DNA from 3 places in the Mesorhizobium sp. Mes31 genome. Region 1 is predicted to be linked to each of the others. Evidence: predicted binding sites of a transcription regulator. Region 1 holds the regulator's gene; each other region holds the start of a gene.
What was found. The regulator PhoB, encoded in region 1, activates phosphate uptake and scavenging genes when phosphate is short. The targets are predictions, from matches to a motif close to TGTCATNNANCTGTCAT.
Positions count from the first base shown of each region.

Region 2: the regulator PhoB is predicted to act here: its motif matches at 4,305-4,321, upstream of NR193_RS24570 (PhoX family phosphatase).
Region 3: the regulator PhoB is predicted to act here: its motif matches at 1,694-1,710, upstream of NR193_RS04365 (LTA synthase family protein).

Region 1 covers NZ_JALJRL010000012.1:56,672-62,071, reverse strand. The annotation lists gene pstC (phosphate ABC transporter permease subunit PstC) at 56-1,039, shown strand; gene pstA (phosphate ABC transporter permease PstA) at 1,043-1,894, shown strand; gene pstB (phosphate ABC transporter ATP-binding protein PstB) at 1,891-2,694, shown strand; gene phoU (phosphate signaling complex protein PhoU) at 2,720-3,427, shown strand; gene phoB (phosphate regulon transcriptional regulator PhoB) at 3,447-4,136, shown strand; gene NR193_RS20650 (agmatinase) at 4,252-5,163, opposite strand; gene NR193_RS20645 (ROK family protein) at 5,352-5,400, opposite strand, start outside.
Region 2 covers NZ_JALJRL010000016.1:129,351-134,750, reverse strand. The annotation lists gene NR193_RS24595 (helix-turn-helix transcriptional regulator) at 1-717, opposite strand, end outside; gene NR193_RS24590 (SMP-30/gluconolactonase/LRE family protein) at 831-1,688, shown strand; gene NR193_RS24585 (DMT family transporter) at 1,818-2,744, shown strand; gene NR193_RS24580 (phosphatase PAP2 family protein) at 3,112-3,813, opposite strand; gene NR193_RS24575 (hypothetical protein) at 3,827-4,168, opposite strand; gene NR193_RS24570 (PhoX family phosphatase) at 4,389-5,400, shown strand, end outside.
Region 3 covers NZ_JALJRL010000002.1:358,827-364,226, forward strand. The annotation lists gene NR193_RS04365 (LTA synthase family protein) at 1-1,679, opposite strand, end outside; gene fabD (ACP S-malonyltransferase) at 1,933-2,874, shown strand; gene fabG (3-oxoacyl-[acyl-carrier-protein] reductase) at 2,934-3,671, shown strand; gene NR193_RS04380 (acyl carrier protein) at 3,884-4,120, shown strand; gene fabF (beta-ketoacyl-ACP synthase II) at 4,155-5,400, shown strand, end outside.

The DNA of each region.
Region 1 (5,400 bases):
AGGAGCGCCGCGTCGCGGCGCTCCTTTTTCCTCAACACAAAGAGCCGAGCTTCACATGAGCGCTGTCCAGGAAGCCTTGCCAGCCATTCGAGGTTCGCGCGATGCCACTGTCAGGCGGTTCGCGTTGACCGACGCGATCTTCCACGGGCTTACCCGCGCCGCCGCCATATTGGTGCTGGTCCTGCTCGGCGGTGTCGCGATCTCGCTGTTTGCCGGTTCCTGGCAGGCGCTGTCGACTTTCGGCTTCTCGTTCCTGACCAGTGAAAGCTGGAACCCGGTCACCGAGAAATTCGGCGCGTTGGCGCCGATCTACGGCACCATCGTCACTTCGGCGATCGCCATCCTGATCGCCGTGCCGCTCGGCATCGGCATTGCCATCTTCCTCACCGAACTTTGCCCGCGCCCGCTTCGGCGCCCGATCGGCATGGCGGTGGAGCTGCTCGCCGGCATCCCCTCGATCATCTACGGCATCTGGGGCCTGTTCGTGCTGGCGCCGTTCCTGCAGACGACCGTGCAGCCCTTCATCATCGGCATGTTCCACGGCATTCCTGGCCTCAACAGCCTGTTTGCCGGTCCGCCCTACGGTATCGGCCTTTTGACGTCGTCGCTGATCCTGGCCATCATGGTGCTGCCCTTCATCACCTCGATCACCAAGGATGTCTTCGACACGGTGCCGCCGGTGCTGAAGGAATCCGCCTACGGTATTGGTTGCACGACCTGGGAGGTGACCCGCCGCGTTGTCATTCCCTACACACGGATAGGCATCATGGGCGGCGTCATGCTCGGCCTCGGCCGTGCGCTCGGCGAAACCATGGCGGTGACCTTCGTCATCGGCAACGCGCATCGGATCAGCACCTCGCTGTTCGCGCCGGCGACGACGATCTCGGCGACCATCGCCAATGAATTCACCGAGGCCGTCGGCGATCTCTACACGTCTTCGCTGGTGGCGCTCGGCCTGATCCTGTTCGTCATCACCTTCCTGATCCTTGCCATCGCACGCTACATGCTGATGCGCATCGACGCCCGCACGGGAGCCTGACCGATGTCGACAGCCTCATCGCTTCACCAGAGCCGCAAGAGGAAGAATGCCGTGATGATGACGCTGTGCGTCATCGCCGCGGGCATCGGACTTGCCTGGCTGGCGCTGATCCTCGGCGCGCTGGTCCACAAGGGTACCGCCGGCCTGTCCCTCGACGTCTTCACGCAGATGACGCCGCCGCCCGGCGACGCCGGCGGTTTGCTCAACGCCATCTACGGCAGCGTGGTGATGACGGTCATCGCCGTCGTCGTCGGCACGCCCATCGGCGTGCTTGCAGGAACCTACATGGCCGAATATGGCCGCTTCTCGAAACTCACAACGGTGGTGCGTTTCATCAACGACATCCTGCTGTCGGCGCCGTCGATCATCATCGGCCTGTTCGTCTACGAACTGATGGTGCGGCCGATGGGGCATTTCTCGGCCCTTGCCGGTTCTGTCGCACTCGCCATCCTGGTCATTCCGGTCGTCGTGCGAACCACCGAAGACATGCTCAACCTTGTGCCGAACGCCTTGCGCGAAGCCGGCACCGCGATCGGCGCGCCGCGCTGGGTTGTCATCAAGTCGGTGGCCTACCGCGCCGCCCTTTCCGGTATCGTCACAGGCATACTGCTGTCGATCGCCCGTATCTCGGGCGAGACCGCGCCACTGCTTTTCACGGCGCTCAACAACCAGTTCTGGTCGAGCAATCTCAACGCACCGATGGCCAGCCTGCCGGTGACCATCTTCCAGTTCGCTCTCAGCCCTTATGAGGAATGGCAGCAACTGGCCTGGACCGGCGCACTCATAATCACATTGACGGTTCTCGCGCTCAGCATCTTTGCTCGCAGCCTGACCGGACGCAGAGAGGACAAATGAGCCAGATGTTGTCTCCAGACATGACGATCGCCGCCGAGGCAACCGCCAAGGCCAAGATCGAGGTCAAGAACCTCAACTTCTACTACGGCCAGAGCAAGGCGCTGAAGGGTATCACTCTGTCGCTGCCCGAGCGCAGCGTCACCGCCTTCATCGGGCCCTCGGGCTGCGGAAAGTCGACGCTGCTGCGCGTCTTCAACCGCATCTACGAGCTCTACCCGAAACAGACCGCCGAGGGCCAGGTGCTGCTCGACGGCCAGAACATCCTCGACCGGTCGCAGGATCTCAACCTGCTGCGGACCAAGATCGGCATGGTGTTCCAGAAGCCGACGCCATTTCCGATGTCGATCTACGAAAACATCGCTTTCGGCGTCAGGCTCTATGAGAAGATCAGCAAGTCCGAGATGGACGGCCGCGTCGAGCAGGCGCTCAAGCGCGCCGCACTGTGGACCGAGGTCAAGGACAAGCTCAACGCCAGCGGCCTCAGCCTTTCGGGCGGCCAGCAGCAGCGGCTCTGCATCGCCCGCACCGTGGCGGTGAAGCCGGAAGTCATCCTGCTCGACGAGCCGGCTTCGGCGCTCGATCCGCTGTCGACCGCCAAGATCGAAGAGCTGATCGACGAGTTGCAGGCCGACTACACGATCGTCATCGTCACCCACAACATGCAGCAGGCGGCACGCGTCTCGAAGCAGACCGCCTTCATGTATCTGGGCGAACTGGTCGAGTTCGACCGCACCGAGAAGATCTTCACGTCGCCCCGCGAGAAGCGCACGCAGGACTACATCACCGGCCGCTTCGGCTGAGCTCAGACATACGAGGACTAAGATCATGGGCGAACATACAGTCGCTTCTTTCGACGAGGATCTCGGACAGATCAGCAAGCTCATCAGCGACATGGGCGATCTCGCCGGCTCGATGGTCGGCGGTGCGACCAAGGCACTTCTGAATTCCGACAACGCCCTGGCACAGCGCGTTGTCTCCGACGACGCGATCATGGACGCGCGCCAGCGCGAACTCGACGACCGCGCCATCACTCTGATCGCCAAGCGGCAGCCGATGGCCGACGATCTGCGCCATGTCGTCGGTTCGATCCGCATGGCCGGCGACCTCGAGCGCATCGGCGATCTTGCCAAGAACATCGCCAAGCGCGTCGGCACCGTTGGCCTCAGCGTCACGCCTCGCGACCTTTCGCACTCGATCGATGCGATGGCGCAGCTGGTGCTGATCCAGGTGCAGGGCGTGATCGAGGAATACGCCGCCGCCGACGCGGCGGCGCTGGCCAAGCTCAGGAACGACGACGAACGCATCGACGTCAAGTACACGTCCGTGTTCCGCGAACTCCTGACCTACATGATGGAGGATCCGCGCAACATCACCGCGTGCACGCATCTGTTGTTCTGCGCCAAGAACCTCGAACGCATCGGCGATCACGTGACCAACATCGCCGAGAATGCGTATTATGTTTTGACCGGCACACAGCTACCCGCCAATCGCCCGAAGCAGGACGAGACGGCAATGTCCGCGCCGGCGGCATGACGACAGGGGTAAGCAGCCGATGATCGCGCCACGCATCATGGTCGTGGAGGATGAGGAGCCGCTCGGTGTGCTGCTCCGCTACAATCTGGAGTCCGAGGGTTACCAGGTCGAGGTGGTGACGCGCGGCGACGAGGCCGAGATCCGGCTGCAGGAGAACGTCCCCGACCTTCTGGTGCTGGACTGGATGGTGCCGGCGGTTTCAGGCATCGAACTCTGCCGGCGGCTGAGAATGCGCCCCGAGACCGAGCGGCTGCCAATCATCATGCTGACCGCGCGTGGCGAGGAGAGCGACCGCGTGCGCGGCCTTTCCACGGGCGCCGACGATTATCTGGTCAAGCCGTTCTCGACACCGGAGTTCATGGCCAGGGTCAAGGCGCTGCTGCGCCGCGCCAAGCCGGAAGTGCTGTCCAGCGTGCTCAAGGTTGGCGACATCGTGCTCGATCGTGAGTCGCACCGGGTCTATCGCAAGAAGAGCGAGATCCGGCTCGGGCCGACCGAATTCCGCCTGCTCGAATTCATGATGCGCCATCCTGGCCGCGTCTTCTCGCGCAGCCAGCTGCTCGACAATGTCTGGGGCGAGACGATCTATATCGACGAGCGCACGGTGGACGTGCATGTCGGCCGGTTGCGCAAGGCGGTCAACAACGGCCGCATGCCCGATGTCATCCGCACGATCCGCGGGGCGGGTTACGCGATCAGGGAAGACTAGAGCAGTTCACCGTTTCACGGAAACGGCAAACCGCTCTAACTCTTTGTTTTGACGCAATTCCGGACGGAAAACCGTTTCACACTTTTCCTGGAATTGCCCTAGCGAGAGTCCGGGCTCAAACCTGCCGGACGACGGTGCCGATGACGTTGACGAGAAGGCGCGCTGCGGTCAGGGCCGACAGGCCGTCAATGTCGGCGGGAGGATAAAGCTCGACAAGGTCGAATCCCGCGATCCTGGCCCGTCTGCCGAGGCCCCCGATCAGATCGACCACCTGGGTGTAGGTGAGGCCGCCGGGCGAACGCGCCGCCACGCCCGGCATGATACCGGGATCGAGGCCGTCGCAGTCGAGAGTTACGACGACCCGCGCCCCTTCCGGAATATGCCGGAGAGCGGCTTCGACGCCTTGGGCGTGAACCTCGCGGGCGGTTACAAAGCGGCTGCCATAGCGCCGTGCCGCTTCGATTTCGGTGAGGCGAGCGCTGCCGACGCCACGGATGCCGACCTGCACGATGCCGGCGACATGCGGCATCTCGCTTGCGCGGCGCATCGGGTTCGAATAGCCGTAGCGTTCGCCATGCACCTCGTCGCGCCAGTCGATATGGGCGTCGATCTGCAGGATCCAGACCGGCCCGTGATCCGCAAAGCCGGCGAGGAAGGGGATGGGCACGGAATCGTCGCCGCCGAGCAGGATCGGCACGGCCGGTAGTGCCAGAACCTGGCGCGTTTTCGCCTCGATCCGCGCCCTGTTGCCGCTATTGTCATGCATGGTGGTCGCGATGTCGCCGGTGTCGATGCAGCAGACCGGCTTGCCGTCGAACAGCGGGCCGCCGAGATCGAAATCCCAGTGCTCGACGAGCGTGGCATCGCCCTGGCTCGCAACGCGGATGGCGTCGGCGGCCAAGGCGTATCCGCTGCTGTCCTTGCCGGGATAGGTAGTGCCGTGACCGGCTCCAAAGATCACCGCACGCGGTATACGGCCATCGGCAAGGCAATCGGGAAAGCCAAGAAAGGGAGGCGAGGCGGTCATTTCTTGATGGTCCTGATGGTGGTTCAGCTGAAATTTCAGTGTTGAGGGTACGAGACGATGAGGCATTGGCCGACGCGTCGAATTAGACAGCATCCTAACAGTTGGCGCGCCTGACTGACATCATACCCATCGTGAAGCCCGGTTCAGGTCGACCGGTCGCTCAGAATGATTTGGTTTTGCACGGATCCTCAGGCAACGTTCTTTCCGGCGCCCGGTCGTGCCTGCGCGCCCGGCGCG
Region 2 (5,400 bases), on a different contig from region 1:
CATGATCGCCTCAAACGGCGTTGCACCGAACGCGAACGTCCATTTGTAGCCGACGAGCCCGTCCTCCGGCGTGGTGTGCTGGTCGTGATGGGCCAGCAGTTTGGCGCGATCGGCCAGATCCTCGGCCTCGCGTCGCACCATCTCCGCTGTTTCTGGCCGCATCCGCCTGCTGAAGCTGACGAAGGTCGCCTCCTTCTCGATATGGGTGATGGCCCAGCCGACGAAGTTCTTGTTGGTCATCTCGAACAGCGGCCTCAGCGGCCCTTCGAAATTCCACTGGATCGGCGTCTCGACCAGCAATCTTGCCGACAGCCCACGGCCGAGCGCGACCAGACCCAGTTCCTCCAGGTCGCGCAGATAGAGGAACATCGAAGCCTCGCTCAAGCCTTGCGAGCGCATGATGCCTTGGGGCGTGAATTTTTCCGACAGCATGACGAAGACGAACAGCAGCGCCGGCCGGCCGGCCAGCTTGCGCTCGATCTCCGGCGCGATGTGGTTGACCGGCCCCGGCCCCCGGTTCATCGAGCCGAGCACGTTTTCCAGCTCGACGCCGGCGGCGGCGCAGATTTCCATCAGCCGGTCGAGCTTGCAGTTGCGCTCGTGGAAGATGCGTTTCACCGTCGGCTCGGAAACACCCATGCGTTCGGCAAGTTCGCGATAGGTGACGCCCTTCGCCTTCAGCGTCCGTTTCAGCGCCTCGAAGATCAGGCCGTTCATGGGATGCACCTCTCGTCGGCGGTTTCGTATCGACTTTCGATACTAGTGGTAATCTGACTTTCGCAAAAGTATCGAAAATCATAGCTGTCCGCCGTCATAACAGGAGACCAGCCATGAACAGCTTCATCACCCCGGCCTTTCTCGCCATCGGCATGGCCACGGCGCCAGTCGCCCAGGCCGGCGAGCTTTGGCGCGCCACCGGCCTCGAACAACCGGAATCGGCACTGTTCGATGCCGCCAACAGCCGTATCATCGTCTCCAACATCGTCGGCAATCCCGGCGAAGCCGATGGAAACGGCTATCTGTCGGTGCTGTCCCTGGACGGCAAGACGCTCACCCGGCGCTGGGCCGACGGCATGGATGCGCCCAAGGGCATGGCGATATCGGGCGGCAAGCTCTACGTCGCCGACATCACCAAGGTCCGCGTCGTCGATCTCGCCAGCGGCAAGCTCGTCGCCAGCATCGCGGTGCCGAATGCCGTCTTCCTCAACGACATGACATCCGACCAATCCGGCAAGGTCTATGTCACCGACATGCTGGCCGACACCATCTACCGCGTCGACGGCGATAGGCCGGACCTGTTCGTCAAGGACGCGTTGCTCGCCGCGCCCAACGGCGTCTTCGCCGATGGCGATCGGCTGATCGTGGCGTCCTGGGGCAAGGGTATCGGGCCCGACTTCAGCACCGCGGAGCCAGGCGGGCTGCTGTCGGTCGACATCGCCAGCAAGCTGGTTTCGCCATTGCCCGGGGCGCAGAAATTCGCCGATCTCGACGGCGTCGTCGCTCTTCGCGACAGCATCTATGCGACCGCCTACATGACCGGGACGCTCTACCGCTATCATGCTGGCGGCGCGCCGGAAGCGGTGGCGCATTTCAGGCCGGGCAGCGCCGACATCGGCACCGACGGCAAGTCGATCCTCTATGTGCCGCTGATGAACGAGGGCGAAGTGGCGGCGCTGAAGCTCGACTGAGAATCCGTGCGATGCCTCCGGATCGGCCGACGAGACTCTCGCAGAGCGTCGACCAATCGGCATTGGACCTCCATATCGACGGGGCTGCCATCTGGTCCTGCCGTTCGCCCTGGGATATCCGGCTGCACCATGAGTGTAGCCGTGAAGACATCCAGCCTGAGCGGCGCCGTTTCCCCGATGATCCCGGTGCTCGTATGCGCGCTGGCGATCTGCCTGCTGTCCGGGATGGATGCGGCGATGAAGACCCTGGTTATTGCCGTGGGGGTCTACAACACGGTGCTGTGGCGCAGCATGGTCGCGACTGTCGTCGCGGGCGCGGCCTGGTCGGCGGGGCCACGCTCGAAGCCAACCCTTGCGGTGCTGCGGCTGCATGCGCTGCGCGCCGCGATTGTCGCCATGGTTCTCATTTGCTTCTTTTGGGGTCTGGCCAGGCTGCCGTTGGCGGTGGCGATCGGGCTCAGCTTCGTCGCGCCCTTGTTCGCCCTCTTCCTCGCCGCGCTTTTGTTGGGGGAACGCATCCGGCGGCAAGCGATCTGGGCATCGCTGGCCGGCATCGCCGGCGTCACCATCATCCTGGCCGGCCAGTTTGGCCAGCCAAGCTATTCGCAGGATGCCCTGCTTGGCACGGCGGCGGTGCTCGTCTCGACGGTGTTCTACGGCTACAATCTGATCCTCGCCCGGCAACAGGCGCAGTTGGCCAAGCCAATCGAGATCATGTTGTTCCAGAACCTTTGCGTTGCCATCATAATGGGTCTAGCAGCCCCTTGGCTCGCCGTGGCTTTGCCGGCTAATCTCTGGCTTCCTTTGGCCGTGGTGACGGTGCTGTCGCTTGCCGGGCAATTCCTGATGAGCTGGTCCTATGCGCGTGCCGAAGCGCAGTATCTGATCCCGACGGAATACTCGGCCTTCATCTGGGCGATCGCGCTTGGCTGGTTCTTCTTCGACGAAGAGGCTGCCTGGACCACGTTGGCGGGGGCATGCCTGATCGTCGCCGGCTGCCTGATCGCCGCGCGCGCCAACCCGAAGCTCGCCGAGCCAATCGAGGCGGCGGTTTGAGGAAGCATGTTTCCAGGCGATTGCCCGCCCCGGTCAATGACGCCGGGACGAGATGGCGGTGCGTGCGGCTATCATGCCAGAGCCTGTTCCATCCCGATGGAATCGGGATGGGGCTCTATCTCTTTGTTTGAGCATGATCTTTCCCGAAAACCGGATTCCACTTTTCGGGATCATGCTCTAGCCTGTCGCATTGTCGTCGTTTTCGCGTGAACTCGACGGCGATCCCGATACATCGCCAAATCGAAAGGATAAGCCGGTGAAAATCCTGAAGGCTTTCATGGTGCCGGCATGCGTGCTGTCGATGATCTGGCTGCTGGCAGGTTGCGGGCATGTCATCAACAGGATGATCTGACGCCGAGCTTGCCGGTCAGGCGTCGTTGTCCACCACCTTGCGCCGCTGCAGAAGCCGCGCCACCAACCAGCACAGCATCGCCCAGGCGAAGCCGGCGCACCAGCCGGCCAGCACATCCGACGGCCAGTGGACACCGAGATAGATGCGGCTGACGCCAACCAGCAGCGTCGTCAGCACCGCCAGCGACAACACGTAGACCTTGGTTGTCCGGCCTGGCAGGAAGCGAGCCGCCAGCGAGCCGAGTGTCAGATAGGTCACCGCCGACAGCATGGCGTGGCCGCTCGGAAAGGACAGCGAGGTCTCGGTGACCAGATGCGAGACGAGTTCTGGTCGTGGCCGGTCGACGCCGACCTTCAGCAGGCTCGACAGCGCCTGGCCGCCCGCCACGGCTACGAAGATGAGAACCGCCGTTGCCGGGCGGCGGATCAACAGCAGGTAGATGATCGTCGCCGCCGTGACCAGCACCAGCACGCTGACGCTGCCGAGGCTGGTGATGTCGCGCATCGCGCCCTCCAGCCAGGGAGCGCCGATCGGGACACCGGGCTGACCGGCCTGACGGAAGGCAAGCAGGATTTCGGTGTCGAAGGCGTGCGGCGTGGTGGCCCGCGCCACCTCCATCAATTCCTCGAATCCCCACAGGCCGCCGGCGATGACCAGGCCGGCCAGCAGCACCGGGAATTCGAGCCGGTTGAGCAGAGCGTTCGCAGCGTTCTTCATCAGCTATTCGCCGTTACAACCGCGTTTGCAGATAGGGCCCGAGCGTGATCAGCGCCACGGCGGCGACCGCCAGCACGATGCCGGTTGCCTGCAGCACGTTGACGCGCTCGCCGAAGAACACCAGCGCCACGACATTCACCGAGACCAGCTGGATGACGGCCGAGAGGCTGAAGGACACCGACATGCCGAACTCGCGGATCAGCCTCAGCATGATCAGATTGCCCAGCGAATAGAGTGCGAGCGTCAGCAGGATCTTGCCCAGGCTTGGCGCCAGTCCCCATTGCTTGGCGGCGGTCGCCGCCAGCAGGAAGATCACCGTCGAAAAGCCGAGCTGCAGCAATCCCGAAAAACTCACGCCCTGTCCCCTCTCGAAGCGGCGCACGCCGCGTGTATCGCAGACCTTGTTTCCGAAGCGCGCGGGCACGTCAAGCAGACCTCTTGCCCGAGCGGCGGATCGCGGATTGCCGTGGGCGGTTGAAAGTGGCGGCCGGTGTCACGAAAATGTGATCGGCCGGCTATAAGGGGTCAAACTCGTATCCCGCTCCAGCCACCTCCAACAGCCAGAGGCCAGCCCCATGACTGATCATCGCTCCCCCGACACCCGATTCGCCACCAGCCGGCTCGAGGAAAACGAAGGACCGGCCACCAACCCCACCAACAACCGCACCATGGGCGAGATCATCGCCGCGCGATTCTCGCGCCGTGGTTTCCTGAAGGGTTCGCTGGCCGTCTCGGCGATCGCCGCCACCGTCAGCCCGCTGGCGCTGGTCAGCGCCGACGAGGCCCGTGCCGCCGAAGGCTCCGCCTTCTCGTTCGACGAGCTCGAGGCCGGCATCGACGACAAGCACCATGTCGCGCCGGGCTATGACGCCGATGTGCTGTTGCGCTGGGGCGATCCGCTGTTCGCCGATTCGCCGGAATTCGATCCGACGAAACAGTCGGCGCAGGCCCAGGCCAGACAGTTCGGCTACAACAACGACTATGTCGGCTATATCCCGATCGACGGTTCGGCCGAGCACGGCCTGCTGGTGGTCAATCACGAATACACCAACCCGCATCTGATGTTCCCGGGCCTGGTCACCATCGCCGACGGCAAGGTCAACCAAGCGACGCTCAGCAAGGAGCAGGTCGATGTCGAGATGGCGGCACACGGCGGCACCATCGTCGAGATCCGCAAGCAAGCCGGCAAATGGCAGGTGGTGCGCGACGGCAAGCTCAACCGCCGCATCACCGCCAACACCGAAATGGCGCTGTCCGGCCCGGTCGCCGGCCACGACCGCGTCAAGACCAGCGCCGATCCGTCCGGGACCAAGGTGTTCGGCACCATCAACAATTGCGCCGGCGGCGTCACGCCCTGGGGCACCTATGTGATGTCCGAGGAGAACATCCACGGCTATTTCTCCGGCGAACTGCCCGAGGGCCACAAGGAAGCCTCCAACTACAAGCGCCTCGGCATTCCCGAAGGCGCCTATGAATGGGCGGCGCATTACGACCGCTTCGACCTCGCCAAGGAACCGAACGAGCCCAATCGCTTCGGCTGGATCGTCGAGGTCGATGTCGACGATCCGACCTCGACGCCGAGGAAGC
Region 3 (5,400 bases), on a different contig from region 1:
AATGCCGGGCTCACCGCGCCCAGATTCTCGACCGGACCGGAGCGGTTCGACCAGATGATGAGCGGTGTCTGGTGATGTTCAAGCGCGGCTTCCGGCGTCGGTTCCTTGCGTGGCGCGACATTGTCCTTGAGGAAGCCGGTCTCGACATAGACCGGTCCCAATGGCGGCAGGTGGTCGCCGAAGAAGGCGATGACGGTTGGCCGCTCGCGCTTCTTGGCCCATTCGATTAGGCGTTCAAGACCCCGATCCGCGTCGGCTGAGCCCTCGGCGTAAGACAGGAGCGACGCGCGCGCCCACTGGCTGATCGGCGCCTGCACCGTGTGGGTCGGATTGTAATAGCGGTTCGGCTCGTAGGGGCCGTGGTTCTGCAGGCTCACCGCGAAGAAGAACACCGGTTGATCGCTGGCGTCGGCTTCGCGGATGATCTCATCGGTCATCGCCGCGTCCGATGCCAGCGGCCCGCGCTTTTCCATCGGCGGCAGCGTCTCTTCCGACTTGAAGTCGTTGAAGCCGAAATCGGCATAGACCGCTCCCCGGTTCCAGAACCAGTTGGTGCCCGGATGGATGGCGCGCGCCCTGTAGCCCTCGCTCTTCAGGAAGGTCGCCATCGAAGGCGTCGGCGTGCGCACATATTGCTGGTAGGGGATGCTGCCGGCCGGCAGGAAGGCGTTGGAGAAGCCGGTCAGCGCCTCGAACTCGATGTTGGCGGTCATGCCGCCGAATTCGGGCGAGAACATCGAACCCGAGCGCAGCGCCCGCACATTGGGGATGGGATCCGGGGTGATGGTGACGCCAGGCAGCTTGGTCGGATCCCAAAAGGATTCGCTCATGACGACGATGATGTCGGGCTTCTCGTCGGGTACCGAGGCGGTCACGTCGGGCCTGCCGATCGACGCGATTGCCTTGTCGGAATAGCCGGCCGGTGCCGAGACATGCGCCATCGGCACATTCAGCGCGAAGGCCAGTGCAAAGCCGTTGGAGGCATAGTTTTCCTTCTGGTCCCACATGATCGGGATGATCTGCAGCCGGTCGCGGGTCCACGAGAAGGTGGCATAGTCCATGATCGAAACGAAGAAGGCGAGCAGCGGCACGGCCAGCGTCAGCCGGGCAACGCGGCCCTTGTGGCTGAGCGATGGAACCTTGCGGCGCCACAGCCGCCAGCCATAGACGAGCAGCGACAGGCCGGCGACGATACCGGCGACCATGGCGAGCGCGGTCATCGGCCGGTCACGCACGAGCAGCGGCAGCAGCGCGAAGATCTGGCGGGCATAGAGGAAATCCGTCGGATAGAGCGGATCACCGAGATAGTGCGACTTCTGATGGCCGACAAAGGCAAGAGACAGGGTCAGCGGCGCGACGATCATCAGGCTCTGGTGACTGCGGCCGAGCACCGCATCGAGGCCGATCAGGATCAGCGCAAACACGACGATGGTGGTCCAGCCGGGCTTGAGAGGCTGCAGGAAGAAGGAGATGGTGCCGGCGAAATCGCCGCGCACGATCAGCTCTATGGCGAACACCAGCACGGCCGCGATCGCCAGGCTGATCAGACCATAGCGCACAACCGGCCATGTCCTGCCCGGCAGATAGCCGGTGGACGGATCGTCTTCCAGGAACTGTGGCGCGGCCCTGCCGGCGCGTTTTGAACTCTTTGCCACTTTAACTTCCCCGCCCAGCGACAAACTCGTCACTCGATTGTCATGGAATTGTCACGCAAAGCTAGCGCCTCTGGCGGAAATAAGAAGAGCCAGCAAACGATTCGTGAGCGGTTTTCATCAGGAGTGATCGCCAAAAAGCCTTTTGGAACAGGCACTCGACCGACAATGCTGCCGCCGGGCAGGGCCGAAGTGGGCTTGACTTGGCGGCCTGCCTTGCGTCACAGGCAAGAAAAACTCGTCTATCAGGCAAGCAAAACCAGCCTTTGGGAGCCCTCGCATGGCCGTTGCATTCACCTTTCCTGGACAAGGCAGTCAGGCTGTCGGCATGGGCAAGGACCTCGCCGACGCCTTTCCCGAGGCGCGCAGGGTCTTCCAGGAAGTTGACGACGCGCTCGGCGAAAGCCTGTCCAGGCTGATCTGGGAAGGGCCGGAGGAAACCTTGACGCTGACCGCCAACGCGCAGCCGGCGCTGATGGCGGTGTCGCTGGCCGCCATCAGGGCGCTGGAATCACGGGGCTTTTCGCTGAAGGACAGGGTCGCCTATGTCGCCGGCCATTCGCTGGGGGAGTATTCAGCGCTCGCGGCCGCTGGCTTCGTTTCGGTCGCCGATGCTGCCCGGCTGCTGCGCATCCGGGGCAATGCCATGCAGGCGGCCGTGCCGGCCGGCGAGGGCGCCATGGCGGCGATCATCGGACTCGAACAGGCTGATGTCGAAGCCGCCTGCGCCGAGGCCGGCAAAAGCTCGGTGTGCCAGATCGCCAACGACAATGGTGGCGGCCAGCTGGTCATTTCCGGCGCCAAGGCCGCGGTCGAACTGGCGGCAAGGCTGTGCACGGAAAAAGGTGCCAAGCGCGCGCTGATGCTGCAGGTGTCGGCGCCCTTCCATTCGGCGCTAATGGCGCCGGCCGCGGACGTGATGCGCGAAGCCCTGGCTGGCGTGGCAAGGAATGCGCCCGCCGTCCCGGTCGTCTCCAACGTGTCGGTGACACCCTCCAGCGACCCCGACGAAATCGCCCGACGCCTCGTCGATCAGGTGACCGGCCGTGTGCGCTGGCGCGAGACTGTTGAATGGTTCGGCGCGAACGGGCTCGGCACGCTTTACGAAATCGGCGCCGGCAAGGTGCTTTCGGGATTGGCACGGCGCATCAACCGCGACATCGCCACCGCGTCGGTCGGCACCGCGGCCGAGGTCGAGGCGACATTGGCAGCGCTTGCCTAGCTGGATGCGATTTGACCTCACCCGTGCGAGGGTGTTCTCTTCCCAATCAGGAGACAAAAATGTTTGAATTGAACGGCCGCAAGGCGCTCGTCACCGGCGCATCGGGGGGGATCGGCGAGGCGATCGCCAGGGTCCTGCATGCGCAAGGCGCCATCGTCGGCCTGCACGGCACGCGCGTCGAGAAGCTGGAAGCGCTCGCCGCCGAGCTCGGCGACCGGGTCAAGCTGTTCCCGGCCAACCTGTCGAACCGCGACGAGGTCAAGGCGCTTGGCCAGAAGGCGGAGGCCGATCTCGAAGGCGTCGACATTCTGGTCAACAATGCCGGCATCACCAAGGACGGTCTGTTCGTGCGCATGTCGGATGCAGACTGGGATAGCGTGATCGAGGTCAACCTGACTGCCGTGTTCAGGCTGACCCGTGAACTCACCCATCCGATGATGCGCCGCCGCCATGGCCGCATCATCAACATCACCTCGGTGGTCGGCGTCACAGGCAATCCCGGCCAGACCAACTATTGTGCCTCCAAGGCTGGCATGATCGGCTTTTCCAAATCACTGGCGCAGGAGATCGCCACCCGCAACATCACCGTCAACTGCGTCGCCCCGGGCTTCATCGAATCGGCGATGACCGACAAGCTCAACGACAAGCAGAAAGAGGCGATCATGGCGGCGATTCCGACGCGCCGCATGGGCACCAGCGCCGAAGTTGCGTCGGCCGTTGCCTATCTGGCCTCCAACGAAGCGGCCTACGTCACCGGCCAGACCATCCATGTAAACGGCGGCATGGCGATGATCTGAACGAGGTCCGGCGGCAACGCTGCCGGGTTGTGAAAAGAGACCATTTCGCCTTGGACCTGAGCCGATTTTCGTGTAATGCGGCCCGCAACCCGGCGGTTCGGGCAAAAACCGGTCCGTGCCCGTTGCGTTTCCGGCAGGACCATCTTTCAGCTTGATTAGCGGCATTCTGCCCGCTAACGAAGACAGACAAACAAAAGACGAGGATGCCCCAAATGAGTGACACCGCAGAGCGCGTCAAGAAGATCGTCATCGAGCACCTTGGCGTCGATGCCGACAAGGTGACGGAGCAAGCGAGCTTCATCGATGATCTGGGCGCCGACAGCCTCGACACGGTTGAACTCGTCATGGCGTTCGAAGAAGAATTCGGCGTCGAGATTCCCGACGACGCGGCCGAGACCATCCTGACCGTCGGCGACGCGGTGAAGTACATCGACAAGGCTTCGGCCTGACGCTTTCCGCAGTCGTCACCTGGGAGGACCTGCGATGAGGCGTGTCGTCGTCACGGGCCTTGGGTTGCTGTCGCCATTCGGCATGGGCTTCGAGCACAGCTGGAAGGAACTTCTGACCGGCCGCAGCGCAGCCAAGCGCATCACCGAGTTCGAGGTGGAGGATCTTGCCTGCAAGATCGCCCACGTCGTTCCGCGTGGCGACGGCAGCAATGCCACCTTCAATCCAGAGGCCGTGCTCGAGCCGAAGGAGTTGCGCAAGATCGGCGACTTCATCCTGTACGGGATTGCCGCCGCCGACGAGGCGCTGGCGGATTCCGGCTGGGAACCCAAGACGCATGCGGAGCAGTGCTCCACTGGCGTCCTGATCGGCTCCGGCATCGGCGGCATCGAGGGCATCGCCGAGAACGCGATGATCCTCAAGGAACGCGGCCCGCGCCGCATCAGCCCCTTCTTCATCCCGGGTCAGATCATCAATCTCGTCTCCGGTCAGGTTTCGATCCGGCACGGGCTGAAAGGCCCGAACCATGCCGTCGTCACCGCATGCTCGACCGGCGCGCATGCCATTGGCGACGCTGCCCGGCTGATCATGTGGGGCGATGCCGACGTGATGGTCGCAGGTGGCGCCGAAGCGCCGGTGACGCGGCTGTCGATCGCCGGCTTCGCCGCGTGCCGGGCGCTTTCGACCGATCGCAATGATGCGCCACAAACAGCGTCGCGTCCCTACGACCGCGACCGCGACGGTTTCGTCATGGGCGAGGGCGCCGGTGTCGTCGTGCTGGAAGAATTGGAGCACGCCAAGGCGCGCGGCGCGAAGATTTACGCAGAGGTCACCGGTTACGGCCTCACTGGCGACGCCTATCACATCACCGCGCCAGCCGAAGACGGCGACGGCGCCTTCCGCTGCATGACGGCGGCATTGAACCGGGCCAAGCTGACGCCTGCCGATGTCGACTACATCAACGCGCATGGCACCTCGACCATGGCCGATACGATAGAACTCGGCGCCGTCGAGCGCATGGTCGGCAATGCCGCTTCCAGGATTTCGATGTCGTCGACAAAGTCGTCCATCGGTCATCTCTTGGGGGCGGCGGGTGCCGCCGAAGCGATCTTCTCGATCCTCGCCATCAGAGACAATGTCGCACCGGCGACCATCAACCTCGACAACCCGGAGCGCGAAACCGCGATCGACCTGGTGCCGAACAAGCCGCGGGCCCGCCAGATCGACGTGGCGCTGTCCAATTCCTTCGGTTTTGGCGGCACCAATGCTTCGCTCGTCTTCC